DNA from 4 places in the Vreelandella sp. EE27 genome. Region 1 is predicted to be linked to each of the others. Evidence: predicted binding sites of a transcription regulator. Region 1 holds the regulator's gene; each other region holds the start of a gene.
The links. Region 1 encodes sigma-54, which starts transcription at its own class of promoters, with help from an activator protein. Its sites were predicted from a motif close to TGGCACNNNNNTTGCTNT; they were not measured.
Positions count from the first base shown of each region.

Region 2: ACWHVV_RS11760 (HAD-IIB family hydrolase) is a predicted target of sigma-54. The motif match lies at 2,132-2,149, and genes of this name have one in related genera.
Region 3: ACWHVV_RS17070 (urease accessory protein UreD) is a predicted target of sigma-54. The motif match lies at 2,375-2,392, and genes of this name have one in related genera.
Region 4: ACWHVV_RS02155 (NCS1 family nucleobase:cation symporter-1) is a predicted target of sigma-54. The motif match lies at 2,173-2,190, and genes of this name have one in related genera.

Region 1 is NZ_OZ309109.1:2,211,236-2,215,595, forward strand. Features, by position in the region: gene lptC (LPS export ABC transporter periplasmic protein LptC) at 1-368, shown strand, start outside; gene lptA (lipopolysaccharide transport periplasmic protein LptA) at 377-868, shown strand; gene lptB (LPS export ABC transporter ATP-binding protein) at 879-1,628, shown strand; gene ACWHVV_RS10650 (RNA polymerase factor sigma-54) at 1,734-3,146, shown strand; gene hpf (ribosome hibernation-promoting factor, HPF/YfiA family) at 3,229-3,537, shown strand; gene ACWHVV_RS10660 (PTS sugar transporter subunit IIA) at 3,542-4,012, shown strand; gene rapZ (RNase adapter RapZ) at 4,058-4,360, shown strand, end outside.
Region 2 is NZ_OZ309109.1:2,477,150-2,481,509, forward strand. Features, by position in the region: gene ACWHVV_RS11755 (glycosyl transferase) at 1-1,082, opposite strand, end outside; gene ACWHVV_RS11760 (HAD-IIB family hydrolase) at 1,141-2,070, opposite strand; gene ACWHVV_RS11765 (OmpA family protein) at 2,497-3,567, opposite strand; gene ACWHVV_RS11770 (hypothetical protein) at 3,723-4,360, shown strand, end outside.
Region 3 is NZ_OZ309109.1:3,639,494-3,643,853, forward strand. Features, by position in the region: gene ureC (urease subunit alpha) at 1-694, opposite strand, end outside; gene ACWHVV_RS17060 (urease subunit beta) at 691-1,011, opposite strand; gene ACWHVV_RS17065 (urease subunit gamma) at 1,120-1,422, opposite strand; gene ACWHVV_RS17070 (urease accessory protein UreD) at 1,447-2,331, opposite strand; gene ACWHVV_RS17075 (hypothetical protein) at 2,704-3,042, shown strand; gene ACWHVV_RS17080 (DUF2946 family protein) at 3,209-3,610, shown strand; gene ACWHVV_RS17085 (PepSY-associated TM helix domain-containing protein) at 3,708-4,360, shown strand, end outside.
Region 4 is NZ_OZ309109.1:443,128-447,487, reverse strand. Features, by position in the region: gene selB (selenocysteine-specific translation elongation factor) at 1-443, shown strand, start outside; tRNA gene ACWHVV_RS02160 (tRNA-Sec) at 471-568, shown strand; gene ACWHVV_RS02155 (NCS1 family nucleobase:cation symporter-1) at 586-2,088, opposite strand; gene ACWHVV_RS02150 (nitrilase-related carbon-nitrogen hydrolase) at 2,679-3,545, shown strand; gene hydA (dihydropyrimidinase) at 3,576-4,360, shown strand, end outside.

The DNA of each region.
Region 1 (4,360 bases):
CGCACCTGGTCCATACGCCTCAGCAAGCGCTGACCGAGGCCGACGCGCCGCGGGCGACGCTATTCGATTCCGACCAGCGCCAGTGGCTCGCCAGCGCCGACCACGGCATACTGCAAAACGAGCGCCAGTCGTTGATCATGGAGGGCTCGGCCAGGCTACTCGCCCCGGACGAGGGCTGGCAGCTCGATACCGAGCGGCTACACTACGATGGCATCGACCGCCACGCCTACACCGAGGCACCGGCCCTTTTACAGCAGCCCCCTCAGCAGATGAGCGCCAACCGCATGGATGTCTGGCTCGACACGAGCCAGGTCCGGCTCACCGATAACGTACGCGGTACTCACCCGCCCGCCCGCTCAACGCCTTAGGAGTCGTTATGCACCCGTTTTTACGTACCGCGCTACTGGTACTGGCCCTGCCTTTGAGCGCCGCCGCCCAGACAAGCCAGGCCCCCGTCGAAGTCGAAGCCGACCGGCTCGATCTTGATCAGCGCGCGGGTACTGCCGTCTACTCCGGTAATGTGGATATCCGCCAGGGGGAAATGCAGATTACCGGCGACCGGGTCGAAATCTCGCGCAACGACGCCGGCGAGCTTTCCCAGGCTGTGGCCACCGGCGAGCGCGCCTACCTTCGCAACCAGCTCGAAAACGACGAAGGCCCGATGGAGGGATGGGCGCGGCGCATCGTCTACCACGTCAGCGAACGGCGCATCGAGCTTATCGACCAGGCCGAACTCCACCAGCGGGCCGACCGCTTTCAGGGCGGGCGTCTCGAGTACTTCATCGACCGCGAAGTGGTTCAGGCGCGCTCAGACGTTAGCGGTAGCGACAACCAGCGCATCCGCATGACGCTACAGCCCGCGCAATAGGAGAATGACCGTGTCGAGCACGCAATCTGGGGCGGTCAAAACGCTTCACGCCCGCCACCTCGCCAAAAGCTACAAGCGCCGCCGGGTGGTAAAAGACATCAACCTGGAGATCACCCAAGGCAGCGTGGTGGGCCTACTCGGGCCCAACGGGGCGGGCAAGACCACCTCGTTTTACATGATCGTAGGCCTGGTCAAGGCCGATGCCGGTACGGTGGGGATCGACGAGCGCGACCTGACTCGGGCACCGATGCACGAACGCGCCACCGCCGGCATCGGTTACCTCCCCCAAGAGGCATCGATTTTTCGCAAGCTGTCGGTGGCCGATAACATCTTGGCGATTCTGGAAACGCGCAAGGAGCTGGACCGCCGCGGCCGGGAAGCGCGCCTGGAGCAATTGCTCGACGATTTCCACATTACCCATATCCGCGACAACTTAGGCATGAGCCTTTCCGGCGGCGAGCGCCGCCGCGTGGAGATTGCCCGCTCGCTTGCCACCGACCCCGCGTTCATTTTGCTCGACGAACCCTTCGCCGGGGTCGATCCGATCTCGGTCGGCGAGATCAAGTCGATCATCCTGGCTCTCAAGGCACGCCACATCGGAGTGCTGATCACCGACCATAACGTGCGCGAGACGCTGGATATTTGCGATATCGCCTATATCGTGGGTGACGGCCACATCATCGCAAGCGGCGACTCAACCGCCATTTTGAATAACCAGAAGGTTCGTGAGGTCTACCTGGGCGCCGATTTCCGCCTCTAAACCATCGCCAATCCTAAAGTTCCGTGTAGTGGCATATTTATTGCACTTGCGCCGGACCCCAACTCGCACTAGGGTGGAGCTTTACGAGTAACGAGTGGTTCTTCAATGGTCATGAAAGCCTCTTTACAGCTGCGGGTCGGCACGCAGCTGACCATGACGCCTCAACTGCAGCAGGCCATTGCCCTGCTGCAGCTCTCCACCCTCGATCTTCGCCAGGAAATTCAGCAGGCGCTCGACGCCAACCCGCTGCTGGAGCAAGAGGACGAGTTTGGCGAAGAGAGCGTGACCGAGACCGCCGAAGCCGAATGGGAAGAGAGCATCCCCAGCGAACTCTCCATCGATAGCGAGTGGTCCGACACCTATCAGGACATGGCGGCCAGCGCCGGCAGCGAGGGGCCGGATTTCGAGCGCCAGGCGGCGGGCCAAAGCCTGCATGGCCATCTGCTCTGGCAGTTGGCCATGACCGACGCCAGTGAGCGCGAGTACGCCATTGCCGAAAGCCTGATCGACGCGCTGGACCCCAACGGCTACCTCACCCAGCCTCTCAACGATATTCGCGAAGGGCTCAAGGCCCAGGGGCTCGAAGGTTTGAGTCAGCGCGAGGTGGAAAACACGCTGATGCGTATGCAGCAGTTCGAACCCACCGGCGTTTTCGCCCGCGACCTGCGCGAATGCCTGATGCTCCAGCTCGCCACCCTGGCCGACGACACGCCGCTTCTGGTGCCCGCCAAACGCCTGGTGCGCCAGTTTCTCGAAGCCCTCGGAAAGGACGACCTGCGCCTTTTGAAGCGCCGCCTGGGGCTCGACGACGAGCAGCTCGATGACGTCATCGGGCTGATCAGAAGCCTCGACCCGCGCCCGGGCAGCGCATATGGCGTCACCAACGAAAGCTACATCACCCCGGATCTGGTGGTGCGCCACGATAACGAAGGCTGGCACCTCGAGCTCAACCCCGAAGCGCTTCCACGGCTGCGCGTCCAGCCGGACTACGCAAGCCTGATCAAGCGAGCGGACAAGAGCCAGGACAACCAGTTTTTAAAAGAGCACCTGCAAGAGGCGCGCTGGCTGATCAAGAGCCTGTCGAGTCGCAACGATACCCTGTTGCGCGTCGGTCGCGAGATCATCGCTCGCCAGCTGGGCTTTTTGGAGCGCGGCGAAGAGGCCATGAAACCCTTGATACTCGCCGATATCGCCGAGGCCGTGGAGATGCACGAATCGACGATTTCACGGGTGACGACGCAAAAATACATTCACACCCCCCGCGGCGTATTCGAGCTCAAGTACTTCTTCTCGAGCCAGGTGAGCGGTCATGACGGCAACGACAGCCACTCGAGTACCGCGATCCGTGCCCGGTTGAAAAAACTGATTCAAGAAGAGACGCCGGGCAAGCCGCTCTCGGACAGCCGCCTTGTGTCGCTATTGGAAGATGGCGGCATTAGCGTAGCGCGGCGCACGGTGGCAAAATACCGCGAAGCCATGGGGATTCCCTCCTCCAGCGAACGGCGGCGTTTGCGTTAAAAAGTGAAACTGGCCGCCGGGGCTTTGCAATGGTAGAAAAAGGGTTACAATCAAAGGACAGTCCTGGATTAGGAGTACGTCGATGCAAGTCAACATTACGGGCCATCACCTGGAACTGACCGACGCTCTGCGCGATTACGTTAACGAAAAACTCGAACGTATCGAGCGTCACTACGACAACATCACTACCGTTCATGTCACGCTTTCCATCGAGAAAGAGCGTCAGCAGGCCGCCTGCACCCTCCACGCGGCCGGCGCCGATTTGCACGCCGAAGCCCAGGACAACGACATGTACGCCGCCATTGACGCGCTGGCCGACAAGGTCGATCGCCAACTCGTAAAACACAAGGAAAAAGCACAAGCTCGCGCCCAGGGCGCTGGCGTGCGTTAAATCGATGACCCTGGAAACCATACTCCCCCCGGAGCGCGTGCTGTTCGACGTCCCCGGGGGCAGCAAAAAGCGCGTGCTGGAGTTCTTCAGCACCTTCATCGCCCAAAATACGCCCAGCCTGGATAGCCAGGAAGTGTTCAGCCGTTTGATCGGCCGCGAGCGACTAGGCAGTACCGGCATTGGGAATGGGGTCGCGATTCCCCACGCCCGCAGCCCTCACTGCAGCGCTCCTATCGCCGGCTTTTTAAAGCTTGCCGAACCGGTGGATTTCGACGCTATCGACGGCGACCCGGTGGACCTGGTGTTTGTACTGCTGGTGCCGGAAGAGGCCGACGACACCCACCTTGCGCTGTTGGGTCAGGTCGCCACCATCATGAATGACGTCGCCACCCGCGCACAGTTTCGCAAATGCGAGAGCCAGCGCGAGCTTTTGGAGATCGTCACCGCCAAAATTCGCGAGCAAACGGGCAGCTAGAACCAGGCCCTACCCACCCAGCCCTACAGACCGAAGAGAAACACTATGCAACTGGTGATTATCAGCGGCCGCTCCGGGTCGGGAAAGTCCATTGCGCTTCAGGCGCTGGAGGACCTGGGCTACTACGCCATCGACAACCTGCCGGCCATGCTGCTGGGTTCACTGGTCGATGAGCTAAGACAGCAAGGCGAGCGCACGCACCTGGCGGTGAGTATCGATGCGCGCAACCTGCCCACGGCCCTGGAGCGCTTTCCGGCCCTGCTTCAGGACATCAAATCCGGCAGTACCCGGGTGCAGGTGATTTATCTGACCACCGACGCCCGGATTTTGCTCGAGCGCTATTCGGCC
Region 2 (4,360 bases), 270 kb from region 1:
AGCAGGTTGCTGGCAAAAAGCTCGACCGCCTGCTCTTCGCTGTGGCGGTCAAGACTCAGTCCGTTCATGGTGGCGTCGTGGTCGTAGGCTTCGATCAAATCGAGCGCCAGACGGTAATAAGTCGCCTTGAGCGTGCGGAAATCCTCGCTGCTGAAAATCACGCCCTGGGTGGCGAGTTTGCGGTAAAGCGCTTTGGCGATATCCAGACTCATGCGGTTGAGCCCGCCGCTTGCGTCTTCTTCGCTGACCGGCTGATGTTTATGGTCGTAGGCATCGGCGATGTCCACCTGACAGATCTGGCGCATCGAATAGTTACGCTGAAGTTCCGAGAGTACGCCTATCTCGAGCCCCCAATCCGCCGGAATACGAATGCCTTCCAGCACGTCACGGCGCATGGCGAACTCGCCGGAGAGCGGATAGCGAAAGCTGTCCAGATAATCCAGATACGGCAGCGGCCCGCAGACGGTTTTCAGGGCGCGTAGAAGCGGTGTGACCATTAGCCGGGAAACGCGGCCGTTGAGTTTGCCTTCGGCAATACGCGGGTAGTACCCCTTACAGAAGCTGTAGTTGAAGCGCGGATGGGCTACCGGGTACATCAAGCGCGCCAGCAGCCCACGGTCGTAGGTCAAAATATCGCAGTCGTGAAGCCCTACCACCGTCGAGCGGTTCGATGCGAGCATATAACCCGCGCAGTACCACACGTTGCGTCCTTTACCCGGCTCCAGTGCCCCCAGACCGAGCTCTTCGAGTTCGCTGTCCAGCGCGCGCAGGCGCGGTCCGTCATTCCAAAGGATGCGCGTATGCTGCGGCAGACGGGAGAAAAATTCCCGGGCGTACAAGAACTGTTCGCGGTCGGCCCGGTCGAGCCCGATCACGATTTCGCCAAGGTAGGGAACGTGTTTGAGCTCGTCGATGATCGCCGACAGCGCCGGCCCCTCGAGCTCGGAAAAAAGCGACGGTAGAATGAGCCCCATGGGGCGGCGCTTGGCAAAGTCAGCCAGGTCTCTCTCGAGATCCTCGACGGGACGCCGCGTCAAGTTGTGAAAGTCCGTCACTAAACCGTTTTGATGAAAATCGCTCATGGTGTGCCCTCTCTGGCGTATCGTCCGGCATTGACTTTAAAAGGCCCCAGGACCCAATTTATCCCGTCGTGGCGTCGTCTTCGGCCACGGCCAAGCGTTCGTCTGCCTGGCCCCACCAGTACATGAGGCCTTCGACCCAGCCCTCGGGGCCTTCTGCATGGGTGCGATATAAAAGCGGGTTGGCGGGGGCCACGGTCAAGCGGTGACGTCCCTTGATGACCACCGCCTGGTTCACGGCCTCGAGCATTTCGACATCGTTGGGCCCATCGCCAAGGCCCAGGGTAAGTGGCGCCCGCCCACGCAGGGCGCTAAAGCGCTTGATCAGCCAGTTCACGGCGCTGCCTTTGTCCGAGGCCGCGCCCATTACATGATGAAAACGCCCGCCCTGGGTCAGCGCCAGGCCATCGCTTTCAAGCGCTTGACGAAAACCTTCCAGCGCCTTGTCGTCATCCTCCCAGATTAGCGGCTCGCTGCCTTCGCGCTGGCGCGCGGCATTGGCGCGCGCCTCATCCAACCCGGTCAGTTCGATGAGCCGTTCGACGGACATCTCACCCATACGAGTAAAGCGCACGCCCAGGCGCTCACGCCATACGTTCAGTCGCGCGCGAATGAAGCGGGCATCCACCCCGGTATGTTTGATGACGATGCCGTCTCTGGCGTCGCCCGGGCGGTCCAGGCTTGGATGGCACCAGCCCGGCGGCAAGCCGATCACCGCGCCGTTTTCAGCGACAAAGGGGGTGGAGGTGAGCTTGAGGGCCTCGCGCAGCGGAATCAGCTCGGCGCGGGTCTTACTGGTCACGGGGATGACGGGCACCCCCAGCTCGCCAAGCCGAATGAGCGACGCTCTGGCCGGTGAAAAGTCGTAGCTGTCATGGTCCAGCAAAGAACCGTCCAGGTCCGTTACCAGCAAGCGCGGCTCGAAGGCGGGGTCCAGCGCTCTGCTGCCAGGCTCCTGGGCCGATCGTTGTGTTGGGACGTGTTCCGGCATGGCGCACCTGCTCGCGTTTTAGGCCACCCGATATGGACGGGCGGCGCTGTGAATTAGCCACCAAGCAGATTACGTGCCACACAGCGTATTTTGTTTACTTTCAAAAAGATAAAAAGCGAGTGCTGTGACGCAAAGTTACGAGCACCAGAACGGGGCAGCTACTTTGCACCACATTGATGCAAATAAAGTCTCGCATTCTGGCTCGATGCCTCGTGGGTTATCACTTAAAAACGGTAAAACTTTAACAATGCTTTAACAAGGCATAAAAAAACATTCAAAAAATGCTTGGCAGAAACGCCAAAATGTCTATACTCAACTTGTACCTGCTGACGGCCTTGTACACCCCTCACCTGACGCCAGCAGAATACATCGAGCCAAGCCCTTAGTGACCCGCCCTCCCCCGGCGGGTCTTTTTTTGCCGGTACGTTACTCCACGTGAATGACGACCTCGACCCGGCGGTTTCTCGCGCGGCCATCCGCCGTGGTGTTGTCCTCGAGCGGGCGCGTCGCGGCGAGCCCCACTGCCCGCAACCGCGAAGCCTCGACGCCGGCTGCCTCGAGCGCTTCAACAATGGCGATGGCCCTGGCGCTGGAGAGCGCCCAGTTGGAGGAAAACTCCGGCGTATTGATCGACTGGCTATCCGAGTGGCCTTCGACCCATACTTCGCCATCAAAGCGCTGAATGGTTTCCAGCAGGCTATCCACCAAAGAAGCGCCGCTTTCGGTGAGCTCCGAGGTGGCCGAGGGAAATAGCAGCTGATCCTGCACGCGCAGGCTAATCCCTTCGGCGACACGCGCTACTTCGACCCCCTCCAAACTTGGCAGATAAAGCGAGTCGGCGACGCGCTCGTTCAAGCCCTCGGCGGCGCTCACCGCCCCTTCGATGGCCTCGTCGCTCAAGGCAATCGCGTTTACCGGCGGCTGATCGGTTAGAATCACCATGTAGTCGGCTAGGGCCGAGTTGCCCGTTAGACGCGTATCGTTGCCCTGGCGTGCCGTGGCCTGGGCGGTAAAGAGCGGCGTGGGAAGCAGCCACTCAAAAACCGGCGCAGGCTCGTCAATATCCAGCGCATCGACTTGAGCGCCAGGCGCCAGGCGGGCCAGCAGCGCAGGGGGAGGCAGGGCTTCTACCGGTGCTTGTGCCGGCGACGCTATGGGCCTGCGAGGTAACGGCCCCACCACGCCAAGCGAGGCGCTAATGGCAGCGGGGCTCAGCCCCCACGCCACCGGCGCGGGGGTACGCTCTAGCGTTTCCGGCAATGGCACACGAAGCTCGGGCTGGTGAATATCCGGCGCGTCGCTGGTCGATAAATCCAGCGGGTCGTCGTTTGACCAGCCAGGACTTACATTCGCTGCGGCGATAATGATCACAAACAGCGCGACGAGCAGCGTCATGATGTCGATATAGCTGATCATCCAGCCGCTGTTGCCATCGTCCGACGGGTACGCGGACAGCAACGAGTCGTGGCGCGGACCTCCGCGGTGGTCTTCAAGCATAGGTGTCTCTACTCATTCAAGTTTTCTACCCGTTGGCCGATGGAATATAGACGTGGCCGACAAGTCTATCAAAAACACCTTTTGTGAAGAGAAGGAACTAGCCGGTGTATACCCGCCTTTTAGCTGGAACAACGCGTTTGGGAGGCGCGCTTGGCGTGGGACTGTTGAGTCTTACCCTGAGCGGCTGCTTTTACGCCAATACCTCGCAAGCGCCGATTGCGACGACCTACCCCTATTCGGAGCAGCAGCGCATGCAGGCCGCTCACCACTGGGAAATACTCGCACGCCATGAAGCGGGCCAGATCCTTCAGCGCGAGCGCGTACGGTTTCGCGACCTACATATTCAAGACCAAGAGCCGGACGGCTACGTAGCCTACAGCGGCGGCGAGTTTGGCCGCGGTTTCCGCACCTTTTTGACCAGCGAGCTGGTCACCCGAGGCGCCAACGTGACCATGAACCCCACCGATAACAGCGCCGAGGTCGTTATCGATGTCGAGGTCGTCGAGCATCGCGATCGCGGCTTTATCCGCCCGCCGGTAGGCGCGTTCACCGCTCTAACGGCGGGCATCGCCGTGGCCACGATTCCGATCAACCGTTGGAGCGAACCGGCGCTGGGGCTGATTCCGGCGGGGGTCGCGGCGGATATCACCAGCGGTAGCTGGACGCACACCGGCAACGAAGAGATCATCGTCACAACGCAAATCATCGATGGCGAGCGCATCCTGTACTCTTCTTCCAATATCTACTACATCAATAAGGGTGATCGCCACCAATACGCGCCGCGCCGGGTATA
Region 3 (4,360 bases), 1.4 Mb from region 1:
CGATCGATGCCGGCGTGGTGCCCCAGTCCTCGTGAAGCTTGAGGCCCATGGCACCGGCTTCAAGCTGCGCTTCCAGGCCTTCCGGCAGGCTGGCGTTGCCCTTGCCGAGCAGGCCGATGTTCATGGGCAGGTCGTCCACCGCCTGGAGCATCTTGCCGATGTGCCAGGCGCCGGGCGTACAGGTGGTGGCGTTGGAGCCGGTGGCCGGGCCCGTACCGCCGCCCAGCATAGTGGTCACGCCGCTCATCAGCGCCTCTTCCACCTGCTGGGGGCAGATGAAGTGGATGTGCGCGTCGATGCCGCCGGCGGTGAGAATCTTGCCTTCCCCGGCGATCACTTCGGTGCCGGGGCCGATGACGATCTCGACGTCCGGCTGGGTGTCCGGGTTACCGGCCTTGCCGATCGCCGCGATGCGCCCGTTTTGCAGACCGACATCGGCCTTGACGATGCCCCACCAGTCGACAATCAAGGCGTTGGTGATCACGGTGTCCATCACCGCCTCATCGACGCGCTGGCTCTGGCCCATACCGTCGCGGATCACCTTGCCGCCACCAAATTTTACTTCGTCGCCGTAGTGGGTGGCATCACGCTCGACTTCGATCCACAGCTCGGTGTCGCCCAGGCGCACACGGTCACCCACCGTGGGGCCGTACATGTCCGCGTAGGCCTGGCGGCTGATTTTATTGGTCGTCATTGATTGTCTCCTTCCAGCGGCCCCATCACGTCACCGCGAAAACCGTAGATCTCGCGCTTGCCGACGAACGGGATCAGCGTGACTTCCCGGGTCTGGCCCGGCTCGAAGCGAATGGCGGTGCCTGCCGCCACGTCCAGACGAAAACCGCGGGTCTTGTCGCGATCGAACACAAGCGCCGGGTTGGCCTCGGCAAAGTGGTAGTGCGACCCCAGCTGCACCGGCCGGTCGCCGGTATTGGCGACCTCCACCGTGATGCGCTCGCGGCCCACGCACAGCTCGATATCGCCCTCTTTTAACTGATATTCGCCAGGAATCATGGCGCTCTCCTGTTTTTTGTGACAGGTGAGTAGTGAATGGTAAGTGGTGAGTGGTGGTATCAACCCCATGATTCACGCATACGCAAAGCACTACTCACGATTCACGATTCACACAATCGGCGTATGGACGGTCACGAGTTTCGTGCCATCGGGAAACGTGGCTTCGACCTGCACCTCATCGACCATCTCGGCCACGCCATCCATCACGTCCTCGCGGCTGAGGATCTCGCGGCCAAAACTCATCAGCTCCGCCACGCTCTTGCCGTCGCGGGCGCCTTCGATAATCTCAAAGCTAATCAGCGCCACCGCTTCCGGGTAGTTGAGCTTCAGGCCACGTGCGCGGCGCCGCTCGGCCAACTGGGCGGCGGAAAACAGCAGCAGCTTGTCTTTGTCTCGTGGGGTCAATTCCATGGGGCGTCGTCCTTAAAAGAGGGATTACGTTAACCAGATGCGCGGCGTATGGGCCTCGCGCTCGATCAGGCGCGGGCGCAAAAGCCGCCAGGCTTGCTCGCAAAGCGCCCAGGCTTCATTACGTGATTGGCCCAGAAAACGCAGCAGCAGCACGCCGTGGCGCTGCGTGACCGCCCAGTGCGGGCTATCCGGCAGCGCCTCGCGCAGCGCCTCGACGGCTTGCTGATTATCATCGAGCCCTACCGCCCACAGCGTGGCCTGCACGGTGGCACCGCCCTGGCCCCAGCGGCCCACAAAGCGCGGGTGTAATGGGTCCAGCGGCTGGCGCTCGAGCCATAGGGGCTTGCCATCCTGGGTCAAACGAAAGTGCTGCTCGATACGCCCGGAAACGAACGGCAATTCGCTTGCCGGGCGGCCCAGCGCCATGACTTCCCAACCAAGGCATTTAGCACTGCCGTGAAGGGCGATATGGGTGTGCTGCTCGCCTTTCGAGCCATCAAAAGCAATGGTTTCCTGGGGCAGCCACTCGAGCACCGCGCCGTCGTCCACGGTGAGCCTGGTACGCTGGGTCCAGGCCACGCCCTGGCTGTCCGCCTTATAGAGCTTGTTGGCCGCGGGCGTGGTCAAAAGCGCGTGGGCGCCGGGCTCAATATGGGCGCTAATGGTCAGCGCATCGCCGCTGACCAGGCCCCCGGGTGGGTGCAGCACGTAAACGTGGCACGCCTGGCCACGGCCTTCCGGGTAGAAGGGGCGTTGTACGCGAAGTGGACCCTGGTGGCGCGCCTGGACCAGACGCGTGGCGCCGTCGCGGTGGGCGAAAACCAGGCCCAGTGAAGCCGCCCAACGGCGACTTTTATCGAAGCGGTGGCCGGAAGACGCGAGCGAAGGTGCGCTATCGCATAAGGTCATAGGAGCTGTCGCTTTTGTCCGTTAAACAATCCGTTCACCTGGAAATGCAATTAATGCGCCAAAATGGTGAAACGTCTCGGCGCGTGCTCGAATCCAGCATTGGAATGCTATCTCAAGAATCGCGGCTATCTTCTCGCACCAAAAAAGAACAAATAAACACTATCGCGCACCAAAAAGTGGCAACGCTACTGGCGTAATGCACTGTTCGAGTCACCTTTTTGACGCCAGGGTCGACTGTTTGCCCTGCGCATTCAATGTTGGGCACTCGCTAAAGTTACTAGACAACCTTTTCCTGTAGCGTTTATATAAGAAAGCTTGTCAAAAGCTAATCAAGCTTCGCCTTTAACCCATCACCTTTAAAGAGTCTTATTCATGAAACTATCCACGTTGTTGACCGCTAGCCTGCTTGTTGGCGTGATGAGCAGCTCCGTTGCTGCAGAGCCGCTGCCCGAAGGCGCCGTCCAGCCAAGCACCCTTGCCAACCAGCAGTTGATGCAAGATGCCATGACCGGCGTTGCCGCCAAGGTCGACATGATGGGCTGCGACACCCCTGAAGAGCTCTATCCTTACGTGATGGCCATGCCCGAGGGAAGTGAGGGCGCCCAGCAATGGAAGGAGCTTTGGATGGTGCAAGGCTGCGATAGCGAGTTTCCTGTCGAAATTCGCTTCAGTGAAGCGGGGCCCAACGCCGCAGATTACGTGATTGAATAACGCTATCGCCGCTGGCGCTTTCGGTTCTTGACCAGGCGGCACGCACGCCGCCTGATGGCCATGTGACAAAAGACCACCTGGGCAATACTGCCCATTGAACAACTTTGCGTTACGATCTAGCCATTCCCCGCCAACGACCTCGTGGCTCATCAGGATAGATCGCTTCGTGCAGTTACAACGCTCAACAGGCAAGCACTGGTATCGCATAGCGCTTTGTATGGCGCTGGTGGCGATGCTGTTGCTGCTGGTGGGCCCGCTGATCTCACAGCTTCAAGCGCACGATCATGCCCACCACGGCGGCCATCAAGAGCCTTCAGGGCTGGGTCACGAAGGGCATCACGCCCACCACGGGCAGCAGAAAGCCCCACCCGAGCCGATCTTCACCTGGTTTCACGAGTGCGGCTACTGCTCGATCTGGCAGCAGTTCCCCTCTGCCCACGCGCTTTTGCCCACCATTGCCCGGCAGGCGTTCATTCACCAGGCCCCCTTGCCGCAAATGCCGTTGCAGGGGTTTGCCTCCCTCGATCACTACCGTCACGCACCTCCCCGCGCACCGCCGGCTGCCTAGCGACTCGTCTCTCAATTTCTGATCGCCTGACGGCTTTTGACCGCCAGGCGCTTGTCGCTATCAAAGCGCCCATTAATCGGGCGCTCAAGGAGCCGTGATGTCATCTCACGCCACTACCCCGTCGACGGCGGAAAAGCCGTTCGATATGTACCTCGCCGTCTGGCGCTGGCATTTCTATGCTGGCCTTCTGGTCCTGCCGTTTTTGATTATGCTGTCGATCACCGGCGCACTTTATCTCTTTCATCATGAGATCGACGCCATCGTTCACGCCGACGTCAAACGCGTGGAGGCTCAAGCGAGCACCGCTGCGCCCTCGGCGCTGGTGAGCGCGGCCCTCGAAGCACAGCCAGGCACGGCCCTGAAGTACACCGCCCCGGCCACTCCGGAAAGCTCGGCGGAAATCACCGTGCGCACCCCACAAGACGAGCGCCTGGCGGTGTATGTAAACCCCTACACCGCCAACGTGCTCGGCACGCTGGACGACCAGGGCACCCTCATGTGGACGGTGCGCACCCTGCACAGCCTCAAGTTTTTCGGCGCCACGCCGCGCAAGCTAATCGAGATCACCGGCGGCTTCGCGATTCTGCTGGTGCTGACCGGCATTTACCTGTGGTGGCCCCGGCGCCAAGCCAACGGCGGTGTGGTCAGCGTGCGCGGCACGCCGAAAAAACGCGTGTTCTGGCGCGATTTGCATGCGGTGACGGGGTTGTTCGTCGGCGGCTTCATCCTGTTTCTGGCGATCACCGGGAT
Region 4 (4,360 bases), 1.8 Mb from region 1:
CAAACCAGGTTCGCGCCCAGGGCCCCTTCATCGCACTGCCCGAACACCGCGCCCGCCTCGATGAGGCCGACGAAGCACAGTCCCAGACATTATTGCCCCTGTTGGAAGCGACCTTAGATCCCCCTCGCGTGCGCGATATCGCCCATGCCCAACAGCTCGATGAGCCCCGCGTACGCGAGGTGCTGCGCGCCAATGCGCGTTTAGGGCGGTTATTCGAGGTCCGCAAGGATCACTTCTACCCGCTGGCCACTTTGCAACGTCTGGCCGAACAGGTGGAGACCCTCGAGGCCGACCATGGCGCCATCACCGCCGCCGGCTACCGCGACCGTACCGGCCTCGGGCGCAAGCTCGCCATCGCCCAGCTCGAATTCTTCGACCGCGTCGGTTATACCCGGCGCGTGCGCGACGAGCGTAAGCTGCGCCAGCCTGGCATGTGGCGTTAAAAACCGTTAGGCTTTCCTGGTGTGTGAGGAGGAGGATCGTTCCCCGGTGGGGCGACCGGACTTCAACTCCGTGTAGGGGCTGCCATGCAGCCCCTGGTGAGTTCGACTCTCACCCTCCTCCGCCATTTTTTGGCCGTGCCCCTCAGCGCGATTGCGCCGCCGCAACGCCCCCCGCCGCGCGCTCATTGCCAAGCACGGTGCTGGCCAGGTAGTAAACCACCGCCCCCAGGGCCGAGCCAGTAAACCAGCCGTAGTCGTAGAACCAGCTCATCGTACCGGTCAAAAGCGCCATCAATGTCAGCGCGACGGGCACGCCGAAAGCGATAAAGCCTGCGATGTTGACCGCCGGATAAGCGCGCCCATCCTGATACAAGCTCGGCACATCCAACTGCTGCTTTTTGATCAAAAAGTAATCCACCGCCATGATGCCGGCGATCGGCCCCAGCAGGCTCGAGTACCCCAGCAGCCAGTTGGAGTACATCTGCTCGAGCGACACACCCTGAGCGATTACCCCCGCCTTTTGCAGCAGGTCATACCCCATCAATAACACCCCCACGAGCCCGGTCAACAGCACCCCGCGGGTCTGATTGATCAATTTCGGCGCGATGTTCTGAAAGTCGTTGGTGGGCGAGACGATGTTGGAGGCGGTGTTGGTCGAAATGGTCGCGACGACGATCAACAGCATCGCCAGAATCACCCAGAAGGGGCTGTCGATGAAACCGATCAGGCGCACCGGGTCCGCCACCGTCTGCCCCACCAGGGACTCGGAGGCCGCCGTCATCACCACGCCGAGCGAGGCAAAGAAGAACATCGTCAGCGGCAGGCCGATGATCTGGCCGACGATTTGATCCTTCTGACTTTTGGCGAAACGGCTAAAGTCGGGAATATTCAGCGAAAGCGTGGCCCAAAAGCCGACCATGGCGGTCAAGCCCGCAAAGAAGTAGCCGTAGACCGAGGCGCCTTCGGGCCGCGACGGTGGCTGGGCCAAAAGCGCGGTCATCGACATGTTCGGCCACGCCCACACCATCAAGCCGACGCCCACCAGCAGCAGCAACGGCGCGGCGAGCGTCTCCATCCATTTGATCGACTCCGCCCCGCGAATCACCACGTAAAGATTCATCGCCCCGAATACGAAAAAGCCGATCACCTCGCCGACCCCGCCAAGCGCCGCCCAGGCGGGAAACAGCGCCGACAGCAGCAGGTGAATGGCCAGCCCCCCGAACATGGTCTGAATACCGAACCAGCCACACCCCACCAGCGCGCGCACCAGACACGGCACGTTGGAGCCCAAAATGCCGAAGGAGGAGCGCAGCACGATCGGAAACGGGATGCCGAATTTGGTGCCGGGAAAGGCGTTGAGCGTCAATGGCAGCAGCAAAATGACGTTGGCGAGAAAAATGGCAAACAGCGCCTCACCCACGCTTAGGCCAAAATACGCCGTCAACACACCGCCCAGGGTATAGGTGGGCACGCAAATCGCCATGCCCACCCAAAGCGCGGCTATGTTCCATTTACTCCAGGTGCGCTCGGCGGCGGTGGTGGGGGCGATATCCTCATTGAAGCGCGGGCTATCGCGCACGTCGTTATTCACTTCAAGCTCGATCAATCCTTCTCGATCCACCATCCGGGATGCTGAAACGGTCATGAGTTCCTCCTCGAAGAGCCACTGTCTATTATCGTTATTGAGTCAGCTAAAACCCGGTCATCTAAAACCAGGTCATCTGAAACCAGAGCAATAAGTATGCCTAACCGTAAGCAATGGTTTATAACTTATTGATAAAAAGCTGACTTATTCGACAGAAAAAGCGCCTCTTTACAGGTTGTTGTTATTTTGGTGAGCGTTATTAAAAGCCACTCAATCAAGAGAGTACGCCTAAAAATAAAAAAGCACCATAAAAGCACAAGTTAACGTAAATAATTCTCATAATACTCATTAAGACCATGATTTTAATAAAATAAATAAATGCCGTAAATAAGTGCAGCGATTCACCAGGTTGACAAAAAACGATTTAAAACAAGATTAATCATAAACTTACGGGCGCTTATAAAAACACTTGAAACAGCAGGGTTTATACCACTAATCTAAAAACTGTCTTCACGGACAGCTTTTAAAACAACAACGGCCTTTTGATTAAAAGAGGCTTAACAGCACGCCACTAACGCTAACAATACTTTCAACGGATAACCGCCTCATCGAGTGGGGCGGGGTGTGTGACGACGAGAGAGGGCTCTTGCATGCAAACAATGAAAATCGGCTTGATTCAAATGGGGCTAAAAGCGAGCACGGATGCCGACCCGGCAGAGATTCGTGACGCCATGAACGAGGCGCATCTGCCGATGATCAGGCAGGCCGCCGAACAGGGCGTTCAGGTGCTCTGTTTTCAGGAGGTCTTCAACCAACCGTACTTCTGCCCCAGCCAGGACGAAAAGTGGTACGCCGCCGCCGAAAAGGTACCCGAGGGCCCCACCTGTCAGATGATGCAGAAACTCGCCTCCGAGCACCACATGGTGATCATCGTGCCAGTCTATGAAGAAACCGAAACCGGCGTTTACTACAACACTGCGGCGGTGTTCGATGCCGACGGCAGCTACCTGGGTAAATATCACAAAACGCATATTCCCCAGGTCGCCGGCTTCTGGGAAAAATACTTCTTCAAACCGGGACAGTCCAATTGGCCGGTCTTTGATACCGCCTTTGGCAAAATTGGCGTGTACATCTGCTACGACCGCCACTTTCCTGAAGGCTGGCGGGCGCTGGCGCTCAATGGCGCCGAGGTCATCTTCAACCCCTCCGCCACGGTCGCCGGGCTTTCCCAATACCTTTGGGAGCTCGAGCAGCCCGCCTCTGCCGCCGCTAACGGCTGCTTCATCGCCGCCATCAACCGGGTGGGCACCGAGGCGCCCTGGAACATCGGCGACTTCTACGGCTCGAGCTACATCGTCAACCCGCGCGGCAAGATCGAAGCTCAGGCCAGCGCCACCGAGGACGAGCTGCTCGTCCACGAGATCGACCTGGACGCGGTGCGCGAGGCGCGCAACAACTGGCAGTTCTTCCGCGACCGCCGCCCCGAGACCTACACGCGCCTGACCGACAGCGAGTAATCAAGCGACTGGATAAGCAGGAGTAACGCAATGAGCCTATTGATCAAGGGCGGCACGGTCGTCACCCATGCCGACACCTACCGCGCCGACGTCCTCTGCGTGGATGGCAAGATCGAAGCGATCGGAGTCGATCTGGATACGCCTCAGGGCTGCGAGGTCATCGATGCCACGGACCAGCTGGTCATGCCCGGCGGCATCGACCCGCACACCCACATGCAGATGCCCTTCATGGGCGCGGTGGCCAGCGAAGATTTTTACACTGGCACCGCCGCGGCCATGGCCGGCGGCACGACGACGATCATCGATTTCGTCATCCCCCAGCCCGGGCAGTCGCTTTTGGAGGCGTTCGACACCTGGCAGGGCTGGGCGGAGAAAGCCGCCACCGACTTCGCCTTTCACGTGGCGATCACCTGGTGGGACGAGAGCGTCAAGGAGGAGATGGGCACGCTGGTACGCGAGCACGGTGTAAACAGCTTCAAGCACTTCATGGCCTACAAGGGTGCGATCATGGCCACCGACGATATTTTGGTGGAGAGCTTCTCGCGCTGCCTGGAGCTGGGCGCGGTGCCCACGGTGCACGCCGAAAACGGCGAGCTGGTCTACCACATGCAGCAGAAACTGCTCGCCCAGGGCATGACCGGGCCCGAGGCGCACCCGCTTTCCCGCCCACCGCAAGTGGAGGGCGAGGCGGCCAGCCGCGCCATCCGTATCGCCAGTACGTTAGGCGCGCCGGTGTATCTGGTTCACGTTTCGACCAAAGACGCGGTGGACGAGATCGCCTACGCCCGACGCCAGGGCCACGCGGTATTTGGCGA